One region of the Streptomyces diversicolor genome, then DNA from elsewhere that is predicted to be linked to it. Evidence: riboswitches for the same ligand, from Rfam matches in the RefSeq annotation. Region 1 holds a riboswitch; the other holds the start of a gene.
What was found. A riboswitch is a leader RNA that binds a small molecule or an ion and turns the genes downstream of it on or off. The one in region 1 is predicted to bind glycine.

Region 1 (3,395 bases):
CCTGCGCCTCCATGACCGCGACCGGCGCGAAGTTCTCGGAGGCGATCATCTCCAGGGTGGACTGCTGGCGGTGCAGCTCGGCGTCGACCGCGGCGGCCACGTCCGGGTCCAGCTCGTGCAGCGGGGTGTTCATCAGCGACATGTGGTCATCGACTCCTCAGCCGGCGGTGAAGGCGACGTACTCGTCGGCCGAGAGCAGGTCGGCCGGCTCCTCGGCGACGCGCACCTTGAACAGCCAGCCGCCCTCGAAGGGGGCCGAGTTGACCAGCGACGGATCGTCCACGACGTCCTCGTTGACGGCGGTGACCTCGCCGGTCACGGGGGAGTACAGGTCGGACACCGACTTGGTCGACTCCAGCTCACCGCAGGACTCGCCCGCGGTCACGGTGGAGCCGACCTCCGGGAGCTGGGCGTAGACGACATCGCCGAGCGCGTTGGCCGCGAACTCCGTGATGCCGACCGTCGAGACGCCGTCCTCGGCGGCCGACAGCCACTCGTGCTCCTTGCTGTAGCGCAGCTGCTGGGGGTTGCTCATGACCTGAATTCTCCTGTATGCGAGACAGTGCTGATGACGGGGGAGGGCGGAAGGCGCAGGTGAGCGGGGTGGTGTGCCCGGCATCACAGCGGGGCAGGGGCCGCGGGGCGCCCCGCGGTGCAGTCTCTACTTCTGCCGCCGGTAGAAGGGCAGCGCCACGACCTCGTACGGCTCATGGGTGCCCCGGATGTCCACGCCGACGCCCGCCGTGCCGGGCGCCGCGTGCGCCGCGTCGACGTACGCCATCGCGATGGGCCGGCCCAGCGTGGGCGAGGGGGCGCCGGAGGTCACCTCGCCGACCACCTCGCCGCCCGCGACGACCGGATACCCGGCGCGCGGCACCCGGCGGCCCTCGGCGACCAGGCCGACCAGCACGCGCGGCGGGTTCTGCTCGGCGCGCGCGGACGCCGCAAGCAGCGCCTCGCGCCCGACGAAGTCGCCCTCCTTCTCGAACTTCACCACCCGGCCGAGCCCGGCGTCGAAGGGGGTGAGCGAGGTCGACAGCTCGTGCCCGTACAGCGGCATGCCCGCCTCCAGGCGCAGCGTGTCCCGGCAGGACAGGCCGCACGGCACCAGGCCGACGCCCTCGCCCGCCTCGGTCAGCGCCTGCCACAGCCGCACGGCGTGCTCCGGCTTCACGAACAGCTCGAAGCCGTCCTCGCCGGTGTAGCCGGTACGGGCGATCAGCGCGGGTACACCGGCGACGGTGCCTGGCAGGCCCGCGTAGTACTTGAGGCCCGCCAGATCGGCGTCCGTGAGGGAGGCCAGGACACCCGGGGACTCGGGGCCCTGGACGGCGATCAGCGCGTAGGCGTCGCGGTCGTCGCGTACCTGCGCGTCGAAGCCGGCGCCGCGCTCCACCAGCGCGTCGAGCACCACCTGCGCGTTGGCGGCGTTCGCGACGACCAGGAACTCGTGCTCGGCGAGCCGGTAGACGATCAGGTCGTCCAGGATGCCGCCGTCGGACCGGCAGATCATGGTGTAGCGGGCGCGGCCGACACCGACCGAGGCGATGTTCCCGACCAGGGCGAAGTTCAGCAGGGCGGCGGCCCCGGGCCCGGTCACCCCGATCTCCCCCATGTGGGAGAGGTCGAAGAGGCCGGCCCTCGTGCGTACGGCCGTGTGCTCGTCGCGCTCTGAGCCGTAGCGCAGGGGCATGTCCCAGCCGGCGAAGTCGGTCATCGTCGCACCGAGCGAGCGGTGCAGCGCGTCCAGCGCGGTATGCCGCAGTGTCGAGTGTTCGGTACTGCTCATCGGACGGATGTCTCCCAAGGCGTGGGGAAGGCGAGGTGGATCCTCCCCATCTGTCATCGGAACCTGAGAGGTTCGCCCTGACCACCTGTGTGGTCACGGCTTGCACCTTGGGTGGAGCCACTGGACAGCGGCCCGCTTTTCAGATGTGCCTCGCCCGCGCGGTAACGGGGCCTGAGAGATTCAAGGGAGGGACTTGCTCCTTCGGCGTCCCAGCGGGGCTGCTGGGAACTCTCCCGCGCGGATTCAAGCGGCCGGTATGCAGTTGGCGGGCTCATCATTGCACGCATCGCCGCCGCACGGCAGGCCGGATCCGTGACCGGGCTGTGGCAGAACGCGCACGACACCGTGAGACGCCACGCATTACCTTCTCTTTACACTCGACGGGGATGGGGATGTCCGGACCCAAGGGGAGGACGATCACGGTGAACAGGACCACGGCGTACGCCACGACCACGGGCCTCGCACTACCCGGGCAGCCGGGCGCCCCCGCCGCCGAGCGCTGCGCGGACCGCCCGGCGGCCCCGATCGTCCGCGACCTGCGCGAGCGGGCCGGCCGCAGCCCCTACGCGCTCGTCTTCGGCCGCCACGACCTGGCCGTGGTCACCGGCCTGCCCGGCAGCGGCAAGTCGACCCTGATGGACCGCGCGGTCGACGGCATCCGCATCGACTCCCAGGACACCCGGGACCGCTGGGACGCCCGCCTCCCGCGGCTGCTGCCCTACGCGCTGTACCGCCCGCTGGTACGCCTCGCCCACTACGCCGCGCTGCGCCGCGCCCTGCGCACCGGCGAGGGCGTCGTGGTGCACGACTGCGGCACCCAGTCCTGGGTGCGCGGCTGGCTGGCCCGCGAGGCCCGCCGCCGCGGCGGCACCCTGCACCTGATCCTCCTCGACGTGCCGCCCACGACCGCGCTCGACGGGCAGCGCGAGCGCGGCCGGGGCGTCTCCCGCCACGCCTTTGTGCGCCACCGCAGGTCGGCGGCCCGGCTGCTGCGCGCGGTCGAGCGGGGGGAACTGCCCGGGGGCTGCGGCTCCGCGGTGCTCCTCGACCGGGACGCGGCGGACGTGCTGCACCGGATCGGCTTCGCACGGTGAAGGGCCGGCACCGCCACCCGTTAGCCTTTTCAGCCACAGCAGCGGTTCCCAGCAGGCGGTAGGCAGATGGACTTCCCGGCACAGGCGCACCCCCACCCGCACGGCGGATGGCCCGGCAACGAGCTGGAGGAGGTGCTTTCGGCCTCGCTCGGCGTCCCGTCGGCCGGCGGCCGGATCATCGAAGTCCTCGGGCGCAGCTTCCTGTGGATCCCGCTGCCGAGCGGCGGCGGCCCGCACAGCGGCCCCCTCGACCTGCCCACCGTGGACATCGACGGTCAGGTCCATGTGCCGGTCTTCAGCTCCGAGGAGCAGTTCCGACAGGTCGCCGGCTCCCACATGTCGTACACCATCGCCCCCGCCGTGGAGTTCGCCCGCGGGCTGCCCCCGCAGGTCGGCATCGCGGTCAACCCGGGCGGCGTGGTCGGCGCCCCGCTCCCGCCGGAGGCGGTGGCCGAACTGTGCCGGGCCGGGCGCACCGAGCTGGACGGACCGGCGAGCGGCGGCCGGGTCCG
Region 2 (3,395 bases), on a different contig from region 1:
AGCCCTGCGCCTGCTCGGCGGGCGCGAACGGATGCAGCTGCCCGAACTCGGGCCAGGTCACCGGCTCCATCTCGGTGGTCGCGTTGAGCTTCATCGTGCAGGAGCCCAGCGGGATCATGCCGCGGTCCAGCGCGTAGTCGCGGTCGGCCAGCCTGCGCAGATAGCGCAGCATCGCGGTCTCGGAGCGGTGCTGGTGGAAGACGGGATGGGTGAGGAACGCGTCGGCACGCAGCAGCGCCTCGGGAAGCGCGTCCTCGGTGGCCGCGTCCAGCGCCTCGATGTCGCCCCGCACGCCGAAGGCGGCCCATACGGCGCCGAGCCGGTCCCGGTCGGTCGTCTCGTCGCAGGCGATCGAGACGTGGTCGGGGTCGACCAGGCGCAGATTGACGCCGTTGTCGCGCGCTGCGGCGACGATCTGCGCGGCGCGGCCCTGCGCCCTGACCGTCAGCGTGTCGAAGTAGGCGCCGTGCACGGTCTGGAACCCGCCGCCCGCAAGACCCGCAGCGAGCAGCGCGGCGTACCGGTGCGTGCGCCGGGCGATGGCCCGCAGCCCCTCGGGTCCGTGGTAGACGGCGTACAGGCCGGCCATCACCGCGAGCAGCACCTGCGCGGTGCAGATGTTGCTGGTGGCCTTCTCACGCCGGATGTGCTGCTCACGGGTCTGCAGGGCGAGCCGGTACGCCTTGTGCCCGTCGGCGTCGACGGACACGCCGACGAGGCGGCCCGGCAGGCTGCGCGCGAACTTCTCGCGCACGGCCATGTAGCCCGCGTGCGGCCCGCCGAAGCCCATCGGCACGCCGAAACGCTGGGTCGTACCGACGGCGATGTCCGCGCCCAGCTCGCCCGGCGACTTCAGCAGCGTGAGGGCGAGCAGGTCGGCGGCGACGGTGACGAGCGCGCCGAGTTCATGGGCCCGGTCGACGACCGGCGCGATGTCACGCACCGCTCCGGAGGCACCGGGGTACTGGAGCAGTACGCCGTTGATCTCCCGCTCGGCGATCTCGGCCGGGATGCCCTCGCTCAGGTCGGCGACGACGACCTCCACGCCGGTGGGTTCGGCACGGGTCCGGATCACGGCGATGGTCTGCGGCAGCGTGTCCGCGTCGACCAGGAAGAGGCCCTTCTTGTTCTTGCCCATGCGCCGGGACAGGGCCATCGCCTCGGCCGCGGCCGTGCCCTCGTCGAGGAGGGAGGCACCGGAGGTGGGCAGTCCGGTGAGGTCGGCGACCATGGTCTGGAAGTTCAGCAGGGCTTCGAGCCGCCCCTGCGAGATCTCCGGCTGGTACGGCGTGTAGGCGGTGTACCAGGCCGGGTTCTCCATGACGTTGCGCAGGATGACGGGCGGCGTGAATGTGCCGTAGTAGCCGAGCCCGATCATCGATCCGAGGACCTGGTTGCGGTCCGCGAGGGAGCGCAGCTCGGCCAGCACCTCAGCCTCGGTGCGCGGGCCCGGCAGGTCGAGCCCGTCGGCGTTCTTGATCACTTCCGGTACGGCTGCGGCGGTCAGCTCGTCGAGCGAGCCGTAGCCGACCTGCGCGAGCATCTTGGCCCGCGCCTCCTGGTCGGGCCCGATGTGCCGCTGCTCGAAGGGGATGCCCTGTTCGAGCTCGAAGAGCGGAGTGCGATGGGCGGTCATTGCGGAGGCCTCCTGGTCTGACGCGACCTTCGAGGGGCGCCCCGGCGCGGGCACCCCGACGGCCTCCCCCTCTGTCATCTCGACCTGAGAGCTTCACCGCGTCACCCGAGGGTGCGCGGCTTTCCCCGTCGGTGAGAGCGGGAGCCGTCGACACCCGCCCTGCTTTCCAGAGTGACCTCGTCCATGCGGTACGTGAGCCTGAGAGATTCCGGGGAGGATTTGCTCCTTCGGCGCCTCCGACGTTGTCCGGAGGACTCTCCCGCACGGGGTCAGCAGCCGCTTGCCAGCGTACCAGCGAGGTCAGCGACGGGGCTTCGAGTGGCCGCGTCCCCGAATCTGCTCTTTTGTAGTGCTTACGAATGATCTGCGACCATGAGGAGGGCCCGGTGCAGACCGACATCGATCCGCGCAACCTGATCGGCCGCAAGGCGTTCGACCGCAACGGCACCAAGATCGGCACCATTGACGAGGTCTATCTCGACGATGCCACGGGCGTGCCGGAGTGGGCGGCCATACGGACCGGCCTGTTCTCCAGGGACGCCTTCGTCCCCCTTGAGCCCAGCGAGTTGGTCGAGGGCACCCTGCGCGTCCCCTTCGACCGCGCCCTCATCAAGGACGCCCCCGACTTCGGCGTGGGCCGCCACCTCTCCCCCGAGCAGGAACTCCAGCTCTACCACCACTACGGCCTGGACGTGGCCGCACCGCCACCCCCACACCCGGACCACACCTTCGGCCACCTGGCAGACCACGACGACGGCTGACACCCCCCGGCTCCCTGTACGGCCCAACGCCCCCGTCCCACGCCCACCCGGCCCCCTCCCTCCCACAACCGGCCACACCCGACGCCCTCTCCGCCACGCCGTCCACGCCACAACCCGCCGCACCGGTCGCCGCCCTTCACACCACCGCCCACTCGCCTGCCCCTTCCTCCGGCCGCGCCCACGAACACCCCCGCACATCCGCGCCCACCTCCCACCCCGCCGACCAACGCGCCAAGAACACATCCCCGCACCCCGTGGCCCCGGCCGCCCGCGCGGCCTCGTCCCGGGACGCCTCGGGACCCACGGCGATGACGACCAGCGGGACGGGCCGCCCGGGGTCGCTGAGCTTTTCCAGTTCGGCGACGAGCGCGGAGCGGGAGATGCTGCCCGGGTCCTCGTTCACCCCGTCCCTCAGCCCGACCAGCGCGTTGAACCTGCCCTTCGCGTACGACGCCGTCGCCGCCCGGTACGCGGCCAGCGTCGTGTCGTACAGGCCCGTGGCGCCGCCCGGCACCGGTTCGAGGCCGCCGAACGCCGCCGACAGCCGGTCCCGCTGGGTGCCCCCACCTGTGGCCCCCTATGACTCGCGCCATCCCCACCGGCATCCCGCCTGCCCTCCACCACCCCACCGGCATCCCGCGCGCCCCCCGCCACCCACCGGCATCCGCCCCTTGCCTGCGCCCCCGGCGCCCCAACGGCCCGTCCGGATACCGACACCCGCCCCCACCACCGCACCCTCAATCACCACACCCCAGCCACCGCACCCCAGCGGCCGCACGACCGCCGAGCACACCCGCGGCGGCAGCCGCACACCCCACATGGCCCCGGCGACCCCGTCGGCGAATCCCACCGGGCCCCGCCCGGCGCCCCCGCTTCAGCCGCTGTCTCGCACTACCGTCGGCCCACCACCGGGTCCCCCCACCGCTCCACCCTCGCTCCCCTGCGCTCCTCCCGGCACCAGTGGCAGCGGATCCGCCGGCTCAAGGTCGGGATCGTCG

Region 2: linked by a shared signal. The riboswitch ahead of gcvP (aminomethyl-transferring glycine dehydrogenase) and the one ahead of gcvT (glycine cleavage system aminomethyltransferase GcvT) in region 1 are both predicted to bind glycine.

Annotation. Positions count from the first base shown of each region.
Region 1 covers NZ_BAAJXA010000030.1:49,142-52,536, forward strand. The annotation lists gene AC27LF_RS30600 (serine hydroxymethyltransferase) at 1-142, opposite strand, end outside; gene gcvH (glycine cleavage system protein GcvH) at 158-535, opposite strand; gene gcvT (glycine cleavage system aminomethyltransferase GcvT) at 662-1,789, opposite strand; glycine riboswitch at 1,830-1,938, opposite strand; glycine riboswitch at 1,939-2,035, opposite strand; gene AC27LF_RS30615 (AAA family ATPase) at 2,212-2,883, shown strand; gene AC27LF_RS30620 (enhanced serine sensitivity protein SseB) at 2,950-3,395, shown strand, end outside.
Region 2 covers NZ_BAAJXA010000029.1:10,425-13,819, reverse strand. The annotation lists gene gcvP (aminomethyl-transferring glycine dehydrogenase) at 1-1,636, opposite strand, end outside; glycine riboswitch at 1,813-1,908, opposite strand; gene AC27LF_RS29860 (PRC-barrel domain-containing protein) at 2,023-2,397, shown strand; partial or broken gene AC27LF_RS29855 (vWA domain-containing protein) at 2,648-2,965, opposite strand; gene AC27LF_RS29850 (DNA polymerase IV) at 3,272-3,395, opposite strand, start outside.